Regions from separate parts of the Sedimentibacter sp. B4 genome, predicted to be linked through region 1. Evidence: riboswitches for the same ligand, from Rfam matches in the RefSeq annotation. Region 1 holds a riboswitch; each other region holds the start of a gene.
The links. A riboswitch is a leader RNA that binds a small molecule or an ion and turns the genes downstream of it on or off. The one in region 1 is predicted to bind cyclic di-GMP.
Positions count from the first base shown of each region.

Region 2: it holds a riboswitch for cyclic di-GMP, as region 1 does, so the genes downstream of both, BN358_RS14070 (methyl-accepting chemotaxis protein) here and flgB (flagellar basal body rod protein FlgB) in region 1, are expected to answer to the same signal.
Region 3: it holds a riboswitch for cyclic di-GMP, as region 1 does, so the genes downstream of both, BN358_RS22270 (stalk domain-containing protein) here and flgB (flagellar basal body rod protein FlgB) in region 1, are expected to answer to the same signal.
Region 4: it holds a riboswitch for cyclic di-GMP, as region 1 does, so the genes downstream of both, BN358_RS14815 (helix-turn-helix domain-containing protein) here and flgB (flagellar basal body rod protein FlgB) in region 1, are expected to answer to the same signal.

Region 1 covers NZ_CANG01000937.1:55,646-59,863, forward strand. Annotated here, with positions in the region: gene fliF (flagellar basal-body MS-ring/collar protein FliF) at 1-1,457, opposite strand, end outside; gene fliE (flagellar hook-basal body complex protein FliE) at 1,485-1,790, opposite strand; gene flgC (flagellar basal body rod protein FlgC) at 1,794-2,225, opposite strand; gene flgB (flagellar basal body rod protein FlgB) at 2,237-2,620, opposite strand; cyclic di-GMP riboswitch class I at 2,739-2,824, opposite strand; gene BN358_RS17040 (carbon storage regulator) at 3,116-3,355, opposite strand; gene fliW (flagellar assembly protein FliW) at 3,349-3,786, opposite strand; gene BN358_RS17050 (DUF6470 family protein) at 3,795-4,218, opposite strand, start outside.
Region 2 covers NZ_CANG01000903.1:49,958-54,175, forward strand. Annotated here, with positions in the region: gene BN358_RS14070 (methyl-accepting chemotaxis protein) at 1-1,668, opposite strand, end outside; cyclic di-GMP riboswitch class I at 2,110-2,193, opposite strand; gene BN358_RS14075 (GNAT family N-acetyltransferase) at 2,254-2,676, opposite strand; gene BN358_RS14080 (Crp/Fnr family transcriptional regulator) at 2,829-3,485, opposite strand; gene BN358_RS14085 (YitT family protein) at 3,557-4,218, opposite strand, start outside.
Region 3 covers NZ_CANG01000036.1:27,606-31,823, reverse strand. Annotated here, with positions in the region: gene BN358_RS06675 (radical SAM protein) at 1-332, shown strand, start outside; gene tlp (small acid-soluble spore protein Tlp) at 511-741, shown strand; gene BN358_RS06665 (D-2-hydroxyacid dehydrogenase) at 787-1,746, opposite strand; cyclic di-GMP riboswitch class I at 1,906-1,989, shown strand; gene BN358_RS22270 (stalk domain-containing protein) at 2,089-2,979, shown strand; gene BN358_RS06655 (DMT family transporter) at 3,098-4,003, opposite strand; gene BN358_RS06650 (sigma-54-dependent Fis family transcriptional regulator) at 4,161-4,218, shown strand, end outside.
Region 4 covers NZ_CANG01000906.1:98,639-102,856, forward strand. Annotated here, with positions in the region: gene BN358_RS14805 (universal stress protein) at 1-18, opposite strand, end outside; gene BN358_RS27120 (hypothetical protein) at 116-271, opposite strand; gene BN358_RS14810 (phosphodiester glycosidase family protein) at 595-2,064, opposite strand; gene BN358_RS14815 (helix-turn-helix domain-containing protein) at 2,075-2,272, opposite strand; cyclic di-GMP riboswitch class I at 2,317-2,392, opposite strand; gene BN358_RS14820 (CAP domain-containing protein) at 2,617-3,198, shown strand; gene BN358_RS14825 (GPR1/FUN34/YaaH family transporter) at 3,253-3,813, opposite strand; gene sfsA (DNA/RNA nuclease SfsA) at 3,984-4,218, opposite strand, start outside.

The sequences.
Region 1 (4,218 bases):
TCCTGCCATGAGAAATCACCGGCTGCGGCTGCTTCAGCTTCTGCTTCAGCTTTTGACTTGGCAGCATTCAAGGCTTCTTTTTTCTTCTTACGCTTTCTTAAGACTATGCTCAATATGAAAATCAGCACCGATAAAACTGCCAGCGCTATTCCGCCGTAAATCAGTATCTCTCTCATAGTTATTGCATCTTCTCCATTTACTTCATCTGATATTGCAGGCTGAGCCGGAGCATCAGGATCATAAAAAAGCATGTTGTGAAGTGCTATGTCTTCTGTTGAAACACCTGCCGAGAAAGCTATGAGTTCCTTGACTTCAGTTAATTCCTCATCTCTTATGCTTGCCTTGTTAATTACAGCAGCAACAGTCAACTGCTCAATTTCCCCCGGATTATGCTCAATTTGTTCCTTCAGCTGGCTTACCAGGTAATTGATTGAGTTTGAATCTTTAAAATAAATGTTGTCGCCTTCTACTACTACTCCCGGATATGTGGGAACCTCAGCATTTGATTCTGTTCCTGATATTCCTCCAACAGTTTCACCGGGTCCTGTTATTTCTCTTTGATTTTGTGTGCTTCCCGGAACACCAAGTTTTGTTTCTTCATCTGGCAGGTACTGTAGCATCTCGCTTATTTTCTTATCAAAATTAATAGTGCATTTTGCAGATACTTTAATATTTTCTTCACCGTATATCTTTGCCAGGAACTCTGAAACATTTTTGATTGTTTCTCTTTCAAATTGCTTTTCAATTTCCAGTTTAAGCTTTATGGTGTTTGTTTGCTTAATTTCTCCACTTGCCACAAGACTGTTTCCATCATTATCAACAATGGCAACATTTTCTTCCTCCAGACCTTCAACACTTTTAACCACCAGCTGCATTATTCCATCTGTTTGAGAAGAGGATAATGACTTGCCGCTTTTAAGATTTACTTTTACTGAAGCGGAAGGTTTTGCAGTATTTGTTTCCCATGCGAAGTTTTTTTCCTCAGGTACGCTTATAGTAACAATTGCATCCTCAACACCATCAATTGTCATAATTGATGATTGAAGCCTTTCCTGAAGCTGAAATATTTCATATTGTCTTTTTTCATAATCTGTTGTCATGAAATCAATATTTTCAGTAAAAACATCGTAATTTGTTCCGCTTCTGGGGTGTCCTGACTGTGCAAGCTGCATTCTTAAGGTGCTTTCCTGCGCTTCTGGTATAAGAATGGTTCCGTCATTTTCATATTTGTAATCAACGTTGTTTTCCTGAAGCTGCTGCATTACTTCAGCAGTTTCTTCCTCGTCAATACCACTGAACAAAACAACATATTCCTTGTTGTTCAAAACAAGTGCAATAATTAAAGACGCCACAACTATGCCTGCAAATCCGCCAATTATAATTTTCCTGCTTTTGCTGCTTAATTTATCCCAAAAGTCTTTTATACTTTTGACGATGTTTTTGATTTGATCAGCCATTAATAACTCCTAAATATGTACGCTATATTATAAATTCATACGCATTATTTCATTGTAAGCATCTAATGTCTTGTTTCTAAGTTGTATCATAAGATCAAGAGATAATTCTGCTTTTTTTGTATTTATCATTAAATTGTGAACATCATCGCTTTCTCCTGTTGAAAGCTTGTATATGTCTTCGTCAACCTGCTTTTCAGCACTTATGTAATCATTTAATGCATTGTCAAAAATGGATTTGAAAAGACTGTTTCCTTTTTCAACTGTGTTTTCATTCTTGCTTAATTCATTAATCTGGTAAATTCCCTTAATTGGTTGTATCGGTTCTATAAACATTTTTTATCTCCCTATCTCCAAAGCCTTCACTGCCATTTGTTTTGTTGTGTTAAGAGCAGTTACATTTGCCTGATACGCTCTGTATGCTTCCATCATGTCCACTGTTTCCTTTAGAGAATCAACATTGGGCATTTTCACATATCCGTTCATATCGGCATCCGGATGTTCAGGGTCATAAACAAGCTTGAACTCGCTTTGATCTTCAACAATTTCCGTAACTTCCACTCCACCGGCTTCATAATCCTTAATATTTTTAACCATCATTTCCTTGAAACTGTTTTCAGAAGTAAGAACAACCATCTTTCTTCTGTAAGGTTCCCCGTTTTCTGTTCTTGTTGTATCAATGTTTGCAATATTTTCAGATATTACATCCATGCGGAATCTCTGAGCAGTAAGCCCTGATCCGCTGATATTAAGTGACTCCAAAAATGCCATAACTTTCCCCCTTATTTTTTGCCTTCTGAAATAACAGACTTAAGTTTAGAAAAATAAGAATTCATTTCAGTGACTGTATACATGTACTCAAGCTGCGTCTTTGCAAGCTGGAGATTTTCTTTTTCAAGATCCACATTGTTTCCATCTAGTCGCAATGATTGATCATTATTTTCTTCAATTATGATGTTGCTTGATTTTATTTGATTGTTTGCTTCTGAAGTTTTTTCAGTATTATTAAGATTTGATTTAAGAAGGCTTTCAAAGTCAACAAATTTGCTTTTATAGCCTGGTGTGGAAAAGTTAGCTATGTTTTCCATAGTGATTTGCTGTCTGAGCCAAAGCCCGTCAAGACTCTTATTCAATAGATTTAAACTTACATTGTTATCAAAATTCATCTTAATCTCCCCCGTTATCTTAAAAAAAGGCATAATAAAAAACATATAAAGTTTATATGTTTGCATGCGACAATAATAATTAAATTATAATTATAAAAAATAATTACATTTCATTATTATTGGCAGCTGGCAACCATAGAATAAATATCTTTAGGCCCTGTAGCTTTGTGTCGCTGCCTTTCGGCAGGTTTACCACTTATCAATTTTTTTACTAACAAAAATAATTATAATAGAAGATTCTGCAAATTGCAAGCATTTTCGACACACCGTATTTTGCATATTAATACTTTAATGTGCATATATAGTGCATGGAAAAAGTTTGTATATTTTTGCTTCTTTTTTTAACAATGCTGAATTATTCATGACTTTATAATTTTTGGCAATAAAAAAAGGCCTGCAAATTTTATATTTTTGCAAACCTTTGTATATTTAAAACTACATTTGTAATAAAAATTCAAAAAAGATGCAGAAAAAGTTAAGAAATTTTTAATATTTCTACTTTTTGTCTGTGTTTTTTAAACTTAACTTAATATTATTTAAGCTACTTTTACTTATTTGTTCCGAAGCGTTAATATTAAATTCACATGTTTCAGCCAGTTCTTTTCTTGTTATTTTAATGTCCTTGGGTGCATTGATTGCTATTTTAACCTTATCCTGAGAAATTTCAGAAATTATTATCTCAATGTCATCCCCGATCAGTATGGATTCCGATTCTTTTCTTTTTATTACTAACATATGGAATCCCCCTCTTGTAATATGTTGTATCTGAGAGGATAGGAATTCTGCAAAATAACTTGTTTAGCTTTTCTTGTTTTTGGGTTTAATGCAATCGGACTTTTTAAATTCACAACAGAGTCCTTAATTTCTTCTTTTATAATTGCAATAACCAAAAACCTTAATTCAGATTCACTGACTGTTTCTAAATCTTTCAAGTCTTCTTCATTAACTGAAGGATCAAAACCTGTGGCAACAGCATATGGATCAATCAACACAAAAGATAAATCATTATTTTCAAGAGACTGAAGATACATAACATCATCTTCCGGTGAGTCTTTCAATATGACATATTTCTTATATTCTTCAAAACCATACATTCCACATGTAAATGTGATTTCATCTTCTTCATTTACGGCAATATATCCAAAATCTCTAGTTTTTATATTCATTTTTTACCTCATGCTCTTGTGTCTATCGCCTTATTATAAGGATTCGAACTTGGTGGAACAAAAATTGGGGTGCCAACATAATTTATTTCTACCCTTGGATATTCGTTTATTATGAACTCTATACTTCCCGGAATGAAGTTTATTTGCGGTCTTTCTACATTCCAGTCAAAATTAAGTTTATCCATTTCAAAATTAATTGAAAGTTCTCCAGGTTCCCATGAAATATCAGGTCCGGTGCTCGGAGCAAATCCAATATTAAAATCAACATCGCTGAAAAATCTTCTCATGGCAATTTCAGGAATTGGATTATCCATGAAATTTATATCAAGCATTAAGTTTCCTTCTTCAGCATATCTGGCCGTAGCCTTGTATGCTGCCTGTATACCTTCTTGTGCGAAGTCTTCTACAGAACGCATTGCACTTTTTATTCCT
Region 2 (4,218 bases), on a different contig from region 1:
TTTAAGTTTGTACTTTCCTACCATCTCTTTTAACATTTGTGCCTGACTTGTCAGCTCTTCGCTTGCAGCAGCACCTTCTTCAGATGTTGCTGAATTTGCCTGTACAACCTGTGACACCTGCATAATACCAATATTAATTTGCTCAAGACCTGCTGCTTGTTCGTTTGATGATGTTGCTATATCATTAACTAAATTTGCTACTTTTTCAACCTCTTCAACAATTTCATCCAGGGCTTTTGCTGTATTTTGTGCTATATTAGTTCCAACCTGTGATTTTTTAATGGAATTTTCGATCATTTCCGTTGTTTCTTTAGCGGCACTGGCAGATCGTGCAGCAAGATTTCTTACTTCCTCTGCAACCACCGCAAACCCCTTGCCATGCTGTCCAGCTCGTGCAGCTTCTACAGCCGCATTAAGAGCAAGTATATTTGTTTGGAAAGCTATGTCATCAATCACCTTTATAATTTTTGATATATTTGTTGATGAACTATTAATTTCATCCATGGCATTAAGCATTTCCTTCATTTGCTGATTGCCGCTTTCTGCAGTAAATTTAGCTTTTTCTGCAAATTCATTTGCTTTATTGGCATTTTTAGCACTCATAGACGTCTGAGCAGAAATTTCTTCTAGAGATGCTGTCAATTCTTCTATGGAGCTTGCTTGTTCTGTTGCTCCCTGTGACAGCATAATGCTTGATTCAGATATCTGGCTTGCACCAGCTGCCACTTCTTCAGAAGCAACACTGATGTTTGATAGAATAGCATTGTTATTTGCAACCATTTCAGCAAGCTTAATTCCAAGTATATCTTTATCCGATCTGGCTTCCACATTTATAGTCAAATCTCCCTCTGCAATGCTTTGCGCTGTCAAAGCTTGAGAACGGATGTTTTCAATCATCCTTTCAAAGGCTTTCATGAGTCTTCCTATTTCATCATTTGAATTTGTACTAACATTTACATTTACATTTCCAATTGCCAATTCATCTGAAACTTCAACAAGATTGTTTATTGGATTTACTATACCTTTAGTAATTGCAAGGCTTAATACTATACTGATAATAATAGAAATTATAACTACTATTATTAAAATAGTGCTTGTAAACGAATAAAGTTTATCAGCATTCTGATTTTCCAAATCTGCATTTTGCTGATTAAATTCTGCCAATTCAACCAACATAGCTGATACTTCGTCAAATACTACTCTTGAGTTTCCTTTTGCCAGTACTTCAGCTTCTTCTGACTTTTGACCATTGCTTAATGCAACAATCTCTTCATTTATTTTCAAATATTCATTCCATTTTGATTTTATAGATTCTAAAAGTGCCCTGTCTGTGTCATTGCTGATTAAACCGTTGTACAAATCAATATAATTATTTATTTCAATGTTCTTTGAATTCATTTTTTCTTCATATTGAGCAAGTTCAGATTTTTCTTCCGATAAAACATGACCTAATTCATATATTCTGAAATCTGAAACGGCTGTGTTCATTTCACTTGAATACATTACGCTGGGCAGACTGTTTTCAGCAATAATAGTTGTACTTTCATCTATATTTCCCAGTGCAGAAATTGAAAGCAAACCAATAAATGCAAGAATTACAGTTATTATGCCGAACCCAAGCAGCAGTCTTCCTCTAATTGACAAATCTTTTCTAATTTTAAGCTTCATGTAAACTCTCCTAAGTTGATTTAATTTAGCTAGCTCATAAATTTCTTTCACATTTTCCTGTAGAAATAATTTACGTACTATAAACAGATTTCCCAATTCCGTTAGCATACTTGCTTCACTTTTGTTATTCAATTTTAGACTTTTATATCTTTTGGGTCATATGGAATCCTTATACTATAATTTTACCTCCTATTATCTCATCTCATTGAATTTGTGCAAATAATAAATCAACTGAAAAGTGTAAAGATATCTTCAACGCACAAAATTTTGCTGCGCCACTACCACAAAGAAATTGTGTCCCCTCACTGTAACTCCTTAACGGCAGTACGTAACAATACTTACAAGGTTTTATGTATAATTGCACAGCATTTTCCAATATAATAAAAAAATAGGCAACATTGTTGCCTATAAAAAATAAAACTATAAAAATAGCATTACTAATTTGGCAACCTGACAATCATGGCATTAAGCTTTAGACTCACGGCTTTGCGTCACCACTTTTCAATGGTTTTGCCTTTTCAATTTTGTTTTTATTACTTTCACATTGTTCTTATATATTAAGCTTAGATGAATATAAAGTCAACATTATTCAGTAAATCCTGCTGAATGCATTTGCTCTTCTTTACCGAATATTGCCATTCCTGTTTTCAATTTCCTGAAATTTAACTTTTGATAAAACGGTTCTTTTCCTGGAGATGCAAATAGTATTATGTTACAATGAGAAAGACGTTGTATGATGCTCTCCATAATTAATTTACCTACACCATTCCCCTGATATTCAGGTACTACCGCTATATCATAAACTGCAGCTTCATAAGCTCCGTCTGAAATAGCCCGACCAAACCCTATCATTTGTTCCTCATGGAAAGCAAACACAACACTGTGGCTGTTCTCAAATGCTTTTTTATGAACCTCACCATCAAAATACCCCATGCCAACTCGTTTTAAAATTTCACAAACATTATTAAAATCAATATTCGAACAATTTAATTGTAAAGCGACCTCCATTTTATCCTCCCTATAATTTATGCTTTTACCTAAATTAATAAACAAGACTGCCAATCCACAATGAGTAATTTGACAGTCCGGTATTAATCATAACTAATTAAAAACATTTTTTGAACCACATTAATATAAAAGCAACTGTTTTACATCCATTACTAATAGTTGTTTTCTGAAAACCTTTTAACTCTATCAGATTTATCCTTCAAGTATTTTTCATTTATAATCTTATATGGACCATTATCTAATTTTTCAATAATGCCTTCAGATTCAAACTTATTTAAGATGTTATATAAACTTCTTCTGCTAATATTCAAGTTGTCACATATGTCATAAATGCTTTTATAGATAAATTTGCAATTGCATGAATTCTCCAGGACATAGTAGGATACAAGCTCGCACTGAGAAAACAAATTGCTCATGAGCATTTTTTTATACATTACATAAACCCTGCTGCTGGTCTTAAAATAAAAGAAAGTAGAAAATTCTGAATTTTTCATTAACACGTTCATCATATCAGTATTCAGGCACAGCAGTACAACATCAGTCACGGCAATATTATTGCCATAAAAATTATGCTTTCTAAAATAACTGATCTGTCCGGCAAACTCATTTTCTGAAATGACATCTAAAAGTACTTTTTTGCCCAAGTCAGAATAACTTTCTATTTTAACTGTACCCTCTAGAATATAATAAATTTGATTATCTATATTTTCTGCCCTTGAAAAACATGTTCCCTTTTTCAAAGTCAAAACAGGAATATTATCTAAACATTCTTTAATGTAAGTATATATGTGAGAGTTTTCAATTAACATAAAATACCTCCAATATAAGTTTGAATTATAATAATTTATTATAATTCAAACTTACAAACTATACAAGCAACTTAAACAGCTTTGTTCTCTTCTTCTACCTCACCTTTGTCTAACCATTCAACGATTCTCGGTTTATAGTTTTTCATAATAAAACCGACAACTTTTCCAACAAGCAATGCAGCTAAAATTGTTCCTTCTCTTACTGTCTTCAATGACCCTAAAAATACAAGAGACAAAAGTGCTGATATTAAAACCATGCCTGTGTCAACTCCAACCTTAGCATTACCAAACTTTATTTTATCCTTGCTCACCTGCACAATAGCAGCGCAAAGACCTTCTGCCGGAAGAGGCATGATGTTTGGAATAAGGAATCCGGAAACACCGATACCGATAACCACTATACTTATTGCCAAATATACAAGTTGCATTACGTAATTGCCAGGAGCTGGCAACCAAAACAACAAATATTTTGTGCTGGTATATGTTATGAAAGTGCCAAGAATAAAAGTCGGAACAATCTGCAACAAGTTTCTTACTTTATAATCTTTTCTCAACAATATTATCTGCAGTGCCATTAATCCCATGTAAACAAAATATGTTGCCTTTCCAAGTTCAACTCCCCAAACAAGTTCACAGGCATAAGGAATTGAACTAACAGGAGAAATACCGAGACCTGCTCGTTTCGAAATATTTATTCCAATTGCTAATATTAAAAATCCTAATAGATAAAGAC
Region 3 (4,218 bases), on a different contig from region 1:
ATGAACATGCCGTTGAATCGGCAAAAGTTATATCTGCAATAAATCCGCATTATTTTTCACTTCTCCGCCTTGTTGTGGAAGAAGAATCCGAATTGGCCGATGACATAAGACAGGGAAATTTTCATCTGTTGACACCTCTTGAAGTGCTTGATGAAAACATAATAATGCTTGAAAACATGGAGCTTGAGGACTGCATATTCAGAGCAAACCACGTTTCAAACCATGTTAACCAGGCAGGAATACTCAACAAGGACAAGGAAGAGCTGGTTAAAAGACTAAAAAGACTCCGTGAAAGCGGTAATTTCATACCGCTTGAATATGATACACTGTAACATTTAATGAGTCTGATTTCCAGCTTAGGTTGATGATAACATCAGGGTTAATCAATAATTTGAGCTGGAATTTCCGGCTTTTATTGTGCTTAAATAGGAATTCTGTAAAATTTCGCCGGAATAATTACAATGAACTAAGAAATAATAATTCAGGGACTATTATGAAAAGGAGAAAAATATGAATAACCCAAAACCAGATGACAGAAGAGACAATGTTGACAGAATTCAAAACATGATAGACAACACAATAGTCAACTACAGAGAAACAAAAGATCTTATGAAAAAAGTTGACAACGAAAAAGAAAGACAGGATTTGGCTGATAAAAATATGAGAAGAGAACAATCTCTCAAAAATATGAAAGAAGAAATAAGGGATGAAGCAATAGACAAGAAAAACGGATATAAATAATCTCTTTCGGGCGGACACGAGGTCCGCCCCTATCATCCCCTACAATCATTTGTTTACAACATTGACGGGATTTCCTTCAATGAACTTTTGAATATTTTCTATAGTATAATCCATAAGTCTTTTTCTTGCTTCAATTGGAGCCCATGCAATATGTGGTGTTATAATTATGTTTTTAGCAGATAGAAGCGGATTGTCAGTTCTTATGGGTTCTGTTGAAACAACATCACATGCTGCGTAGGCAACCTTTCCGCTGTTAAGTGCATCTCTTAAATCTTCTTCCACAATAAGCGGTCCTCTTGAATCGTTTATTATAATGACACCATCCTTCATTTTGGCAATATTATTTTTGTTTATTATTCCACTTGTTGAAGGCGTCAAAGGGCAGTGTAGTACAACGACGTCTGAATTTTCCATGAGCTCATCAATATCAACATACCTGCATGTATCGCTTTCAAGAGCTGGGTTAGGATGACTAGCATTTGCAAGAACTTTCATTCCCATAGCCTGGGCGATTTGTCCGGTTTTCTGCCCAATTTTTCCATAGCCTATTATTCCCATTGTCTTTCCCTCAAGCTCGATGAGAGGATAGTTCCAGTATGTCCAGTCCTTGCATTCTGCCCAGTCTCCGTTTTTTACGGACCTTGAATGTTCCCCTATGTGGTGGCAGATTTCTAAAAGAAGTGCAATGGTAAACTGTCCAACAGAAGCAGTACCGTATGTGGGAATGTTTGAAACCACAATGTTTCTTTCCTTTGCGTAAGCTGTTTCAACTATGTTGTAACCAGTTGCAAGAACACTTATGAATTTAAGATTTTTGCATTGTTCCATATCTTTTTTTGAAATAGGTGATTTGTTTGTAAGAACTATGTCTGCATCTTTGATTCTTTCAACAGTGAGCTCAGCAGGAGTTCTGTCATAAATTTCAACATCGCCAAGATTTTTTAGTTTATCCCATGACAAGTCTCCGGGGTTTAAAGTATATCCATCTAAAATTACTATTTTCATATTATCTCCAGGTAATCTGCTGTGCAGTAGTATTGATATTTCATTAAGGAAATTTTATCAGATATTTATTCCATGTGCAATTGATTTTACAGGAAAGAATTATTTTGATTGACAAAATTTATATATAGGAATATAATTTTACCATGGAATAAATTAGCGAACTGATAAAGGCAAACCCGGTGAAAGCCGGGGACGCAAAGCCACGGGCCTTAAGGTACATACCAAGGCAGCCGGGTTACCAAAATTGTTAATACATATAAAAGTATTGGCTCTGTTTGGCGACCCATTCAGAGCTTTTTTTGTCCAAAAATTACCCTGTGGGAAAAAGGAGATCTAGATTAAATGAAAAGCATTAACAAAATTGCATTGATTTTGGCACTTCTAATGACATTAGTTTTTCCAACTGTAGCTTTTGGGGAAGATCTTGATGGTGAAACAAACAACACAACAGATGAAACTCAGGTAAGTTCTGAGGTTGATCAAGACGCAGATGTTGAAACTGATGAAGACATCGAAGATGAAGAAGAAGTAGTTGAAGAAGGAAACGGTAAGGGCAAGGGAAACAGCAAAGTATGGAAAGAGGCAAAAGCGGCTGTTGAAGCTGAAAAGGACGAAATTGAGGCACTAAAAGACGGAATCGAAGATGAACTCGAAGCACTTGATACAAGCCTTGAAGCAGCCGAAGCACTTGGGGACGAAGCAGCAATTGCAGAAATTAAGTTGCAGCTTGAAGCAAAAAAATTAGAAATGAACGAATATAAAGTTCAAATGAAGGTAAAAATACAAGAAATGCAGGAAATAGTGAGAAACAAATATACTCAAGAAGAGCTTGAGGCCTTAAAAGAAGTTTCTTTAAGATTTGACAGCATTGAGAATGTTGATGTCATTTCTGTAGAAAATGTTTTGTTCAAAAAAGGTAATGCTAAATTTGACACACCTCCTGTAATTAAAGAAGGAAGAACATTGATTCCTGTGAGAGCTGTATCAGAAGCCTTGGGAGCAAAAGTAGAGTATGATGACGTAGAAAAAATTGTCACCATAACAAAAGACGGAAAAGTAATTGTATTTTCTCTGGCTGAAGGAACAGTTACAGTAAATGAAGAAACAGTTGAAATAGACGTTCCGGCTGAAATAATGAACAACAGAACAATGGTTCCTCTAAGATTCATTGCTGAACAATTAGAACTTTCAGTTGTATGGGACCAGGAAACTCAAACAATCAATATTGATTAATACTCCTCCTCTTAAGGGCTGCTGCATAATGCAACAGTCCTTTGCTTTGTAAATTTTACTGACAGAATAAAAAAGGCACTACTAAATAAGCTGTGCCTTTTGGATTCATTAGTTCAGTTTAACTGGCTTCTCCGGGATTTTCTTTGCCAAAATTTTCAGACTGTGCAATAAGCATTCCTAAAAGCATCAAGGCACATCCTAAGTAACCTCTTGGAGACATCCTTTCAGCAAGAAGTACTATTCCTCCTATGGCTGCAAACACTGACTCCATGCTAAGAGCAATAGCTGCATGTGACGGTTTTGCATATTTTTGTCCCACTGCCTGCAAAGTGTACGCTACTCCTGCTGACATAATGCCGCCGTAAAGAATTGGCACAAGAGCACTTGAAATTCCTGCAGCATTGACATCTTCTGTTATAAATGCAGTAATCATGCTTAATACTGCACATGTGGCGAATTGAATGCTTGAAAGTTTTATGGCATCGACATTTTTAACAAATCTGTCAATCAGAAGTATGTGGCATGCCCAGAATACGGCTCCTATAATTTCTAAAAAATCTCCAAACTCAATTGTAAAGCTTTCATTGATGCTTAAAAAATAAAGTCCTATAGCTGCAGTTAAAGCACCAATCCATGTCTTCATGTGAGTTTTTTGCTTGAACAATATTCCTATTATTGGTACAAGGACTATGTAAAGGCTTGTTATGAATCCGGCCTTGCCGGCTGTGGTGTAAATGAGTCCTATTTGCTGCAAGGAAGCTGCAATGAACAATACACTTCCTGCTATTAACCCTGATTTCACCGTTGTTTTTAAGTCTGCTTCTTCCTTTTGTTGTTCTTTGTTTTTCCTGTTGAAAAAATATATTACAGGCAGCAAAGATATGCTTCCTAAGGCAAATCTCACACCATTGAATGTAAAGGCGCCGACGTGCTGCATTCCCACTCTTTGTGCAACAAATGCAAATCCCCATATTGCTGCTGTCAAGAGCAGTATAAATACTGATTTCACTTCTTTTGTCTTCATAAATATTCTCCCTGCTATATAATATAAAACAATTCTATATAAACATATTAACATGAAGAGGATTAAAATACCAGCCTATTTTAATATGAACGTGCTGCGGCAATTTCGGTTGTTCTTTAAATATGGTCGTGATATAATTACAAAAAAATGCAAAGGTGTGATAAAAATTAAGAAGATATTGGTTGTAAGCGAAGGAAGAAATACCGGTCTTAGAA
Region 4 (4,218 bases), on a different contig from region 1:
TGGAACTAGTATTTTCATTAGCAACACTCCTTCATTTCTTATGTTGACTAATATATACCCGGGATTAAATTTTTGAAACTTAAATGTACACCTTATTTTCCTGTAATTATACCAATCAGTCTTTATATTGATCAAACATCATGTCTGTTTCGCCTTTCATGGCATTTGTATTTACACTGTCACATGTCTGACACACCCAGTCTTCTCCATCATAAATAAAATAAGTGAACTTTCCGCATACTGTGCAATAAGCTTCCATATTGCTGTCCATTTCAATTCCTCCTTCCGAGATATTTAATGAATCTTATATTTGAAATAATGTACTATTTTATTTTTACCCATCATTGGAAATTTAAACCTTGAAATAATAAAATTTCTCATTCAATATTATATTATACATATAAAAAGTTGCTCCGCAACTCCGCTAGGGGGACCTATGTCCCCCTTCGGCGTAAAAATGTATACGCGTTTTTGACTCCGCACCCCCCTTAAGGTTAAGGACGTCCCGTCCTTTGCAATCCTCGTTTTTATATAATAGGAAAGAGAACTTTCCTTATTATATAAAAATTGCCTGCATAATGTGCAGGCAGTTTTCTATTCAATTGTTGTTTCTATGATTACTGCATTTTGAACAGCGTCCCACATAACTTCAAAATCCAATGTTCCAGCGATATCACGAAGTTTAAAGTAGTTGTTACCGTCAATATTGTAAGCAGTTAGAGTGACTTTTTCTCCGTTCAAATAAACTTCAGAACTTGATTTAACAGCACCCTTACTTCTTTTTTCATTAGATGAAGCAAGCTCCAGACCAACTGGACTGTATTTTTTATTTTTCACAATATTTATTGCATTTTTGCTGTTGTCCCACTCAACATTGAAGCTTTTTTTGCTTCCATCGAGAATCTTTGCAATGTCCCTAAGCTTGAAGTAATTGCTGTTATCAATGTTGTAAGCTTCAATATTTACATCATTTCCATCAAGTAATACCTTTGATGATGTTGGCACTGCAGTGATACCTGTAATTTTTTCCTCAACAAACGCAAGTCCGTTGTTTATTTTTCTTCCGGAAGTTGAAACATTTGATGCAGGATGGTAAAGAGCAACTGAACCACCTCCATCAAGGCACATGGCGTTTACAAATCCCATTTGCTTCAAAGTTTCTGCTGCATTCTTCACTGTAGCCGATCCCATGTTGCCAATTGTTATGGTACCGTCGGATTTTGTTCCTATAAATGACCTTGCTGCACTGTTTGTGTTGATTTTCGCTTCAAAAAATCCTTCTGCAGGGCCATCGGCAGTAATGTTTCCGTTGATAATTAAGCTTGGACCTGCACCAAGTGCGCTTACAACATCATTCCAGTCTTCAGCATTTGTAAATGTTGTTTTTATGATTACCTTGTAATAAACTTCATCTCCTGTCTTAAAACGCTCATCAAGCAAATAAACAACTGATTGATTATATACTACAGCAAATCCGCCACTTGGAACTATAAAATCTGTAGTGGAAATTTCAGTAACCTTTCCGTTTTTTACTATTGCTGCTTTGGCTCCTGGTTGAAGATTGACTGTTGAACCATATTCAGGAGTAAAAATTGTTATTGCATCTGCTTCAGTGCTTGGATGATTTATTCTCCACGGTATTGACCTGAATTTACCGTTTATGTATACTTCAAAATCAAAGGAAAGCCTGTCTATGATTAATTTGCCTCCTGAAGAAATTCCTGCAACAGATCCGCCATTGCTAATGTGAATTATTTTTCCATTTTTGATTATTGTTCCCCATGGAACAGGAGTTCCATTGTAAGCTTCAAAATAAGTTCCGTTTATTGCAGCAAAAGCTCCTGAGCTTTTTGCCATGTTTGCAAGAGAATCAGAACTATTCATCTGGTTTTCTGCATTTAACACTACTGTCTTTATGTTTGAATTCATTTGTATATTAATATAATTAATGTTTATTCCATTTATGTTAGTGCTTCGGTACGAACTTGTTGCAGCAAAAGTTGGATTGTTGCATAATAGTACACCGGCTAATGTTAAACATAACACATGTTTGAAAAATTTCATATTTATCTCCTTATTCTTTATTTCTCCAATTTTTATAGTTACCTGACTTAATTCTCGCATCAGTAGGCTTTTCAGCATCTTTTGGTATTGCCCAGTCTCTTCCGAATTTTACTGCTCCGTCAATTCTTTTATTTGCACATAATAATTGAACTCTTCTTGGAGAAACACCCCACGAATCTGCTGCATCCTTTATTGTTATGAAGTCCATTTTTCACCTCAAAAAAAATAGCATTGCCATTCAATAGCAATGCAAACTGCAGCTGGCTGCCATTTTAAAGGCCCTTTAGCTTTGCGTCACAGACTTTCGCCTGTTTTGCCAATATGAATTTGTCATAATTATAGTCTTCTTGGCGAACGTTGTCAATACAATTTGTAAATAAAAGGAAAATTTTCTAAAATTATAAAGATTACAATTGTCACTATTAGTCAAATTATCAAACAACTGCTCATTATATTTATGTCTTTAATTGCAATAATAACTATGAAACTTTTAATAGTTTCATGTAGTAATTATTTGTTTTACCAGCTTAATATTAAGTGAGGAGAATATGTATGAAAAAAGTATCGGCATTTGCTTTAACTTTAGTTCTTGCATTGACACCAGTGCAGGCACTTGCATTTTCAAACTTTAACTGGAACGATTTTGACCCGAATAATTTCAACCTAGACAATTTCTACAATTTCAACACCACTGAACCTTCAGCTAATCCAACGGCAGATCCTTCAGTTGTTCCTTCAAGTTCTTCTTCTTATGAAAAAAGAGTAGCGGATCTTGTGAATGTTGAAAGGCAAAAAAACGGTTTGCCTGCACTCAGTTTCAATACAAAAATATCTGACGTGGCAAGATTAAAATCGAAGGATATGGCAGACAACAATTATTTTGCACACCAGTCTCCCACTTACGGGATGGCCGGAGATATGTTGTTAAAATATGGCGTAACTTATTCTGCATGGGGTGAAAATATAGCATCAGGGCAAGACACTCCTGAAGAAGTTGTTTCTCAGTGGATGGGTTCACCTTCACACAGAGCAAATATACTTTCACCTGAATTTATTTATATAGGTGTAGGATACTGGACAGACGCAAGCGGAAAAACGTTTTGGACTCAAATGTTTACCGGAGATGACAAATAATTGCTAACAGATATAATAAAAACTGCGCCAACAGCGCAGTTTTTATTTATTTTATTATAAAGGCATTATTTGCTTTTTAAATTCGTTGTTTACAACCTGAGCCAATGAAGTATATATTGCTGATGATCCGCAGAAAATTCCAACCCATCCTGCAGCAATTTTAATGCTGTGAATTCCTGTAAAATCTCCTATTGATAACATTAAAAACAGTATTGCAAGTGATAAGAATACAATTTGTGTGGCGCGGTTGTGCTTCAAAGTTCCAATAAACATAAATGCTGTAAATATACCCCAAAGCAGCAAGTAAAATCCCATACTTTTTTCATCGGCTGCTTTTATTCCTTCAAAAGGGTTAATCCAAATAAATATAAGCGACCACCAAAAAAATCCGTAAGCTGTAAATGCTGTAGCTCCAAAGGTGTTGTTCTTCAAAAATTCCATTATTCCTGCAATGATTTGAGCTGCTCCGCCCAATGCAAATCCCATTGCTACTATTACTACTGAAAGCGGAATAATATCTGCATTGTGAAGATTGAGAAGCACAGTTGTCAATCCAAATCCTAAAAGGCCTAATGGAGACGGGTTGGCAATTGCCATTTGATTCTCTTTGTTCATGTTTCCTCCAATAAATTTTTATTAATTATTTTAAAATCGTTAGTATGTTAACATACAGAATAGATTTATGCAAGAAATAAATATTCACTTATATAACATTTTTTGCAACTAGCTGGAGAAAACAATTATTGGTAATTCGTCCAAGGAACTTTCATATATTAATTTCAAAATTAAAGTTTTATTTCAACAAAGTTCATTGCAGTTATGCTGTCTTCTTTTACATCACAATCAAGAGCAATTATGTTGACACCTTTTTGTCTTGCTTTAATGAGAGTATCAGCAAATTCCTTGTGTGTTTTAACATTTGAGGTAAAATATTTCACATCCTTCATTTGGACAATGAAAAAAACATAAGCTTCATATCCTTCATCAATGCAGGAGGACAGCTCGTTCAAGTGCTTCAGC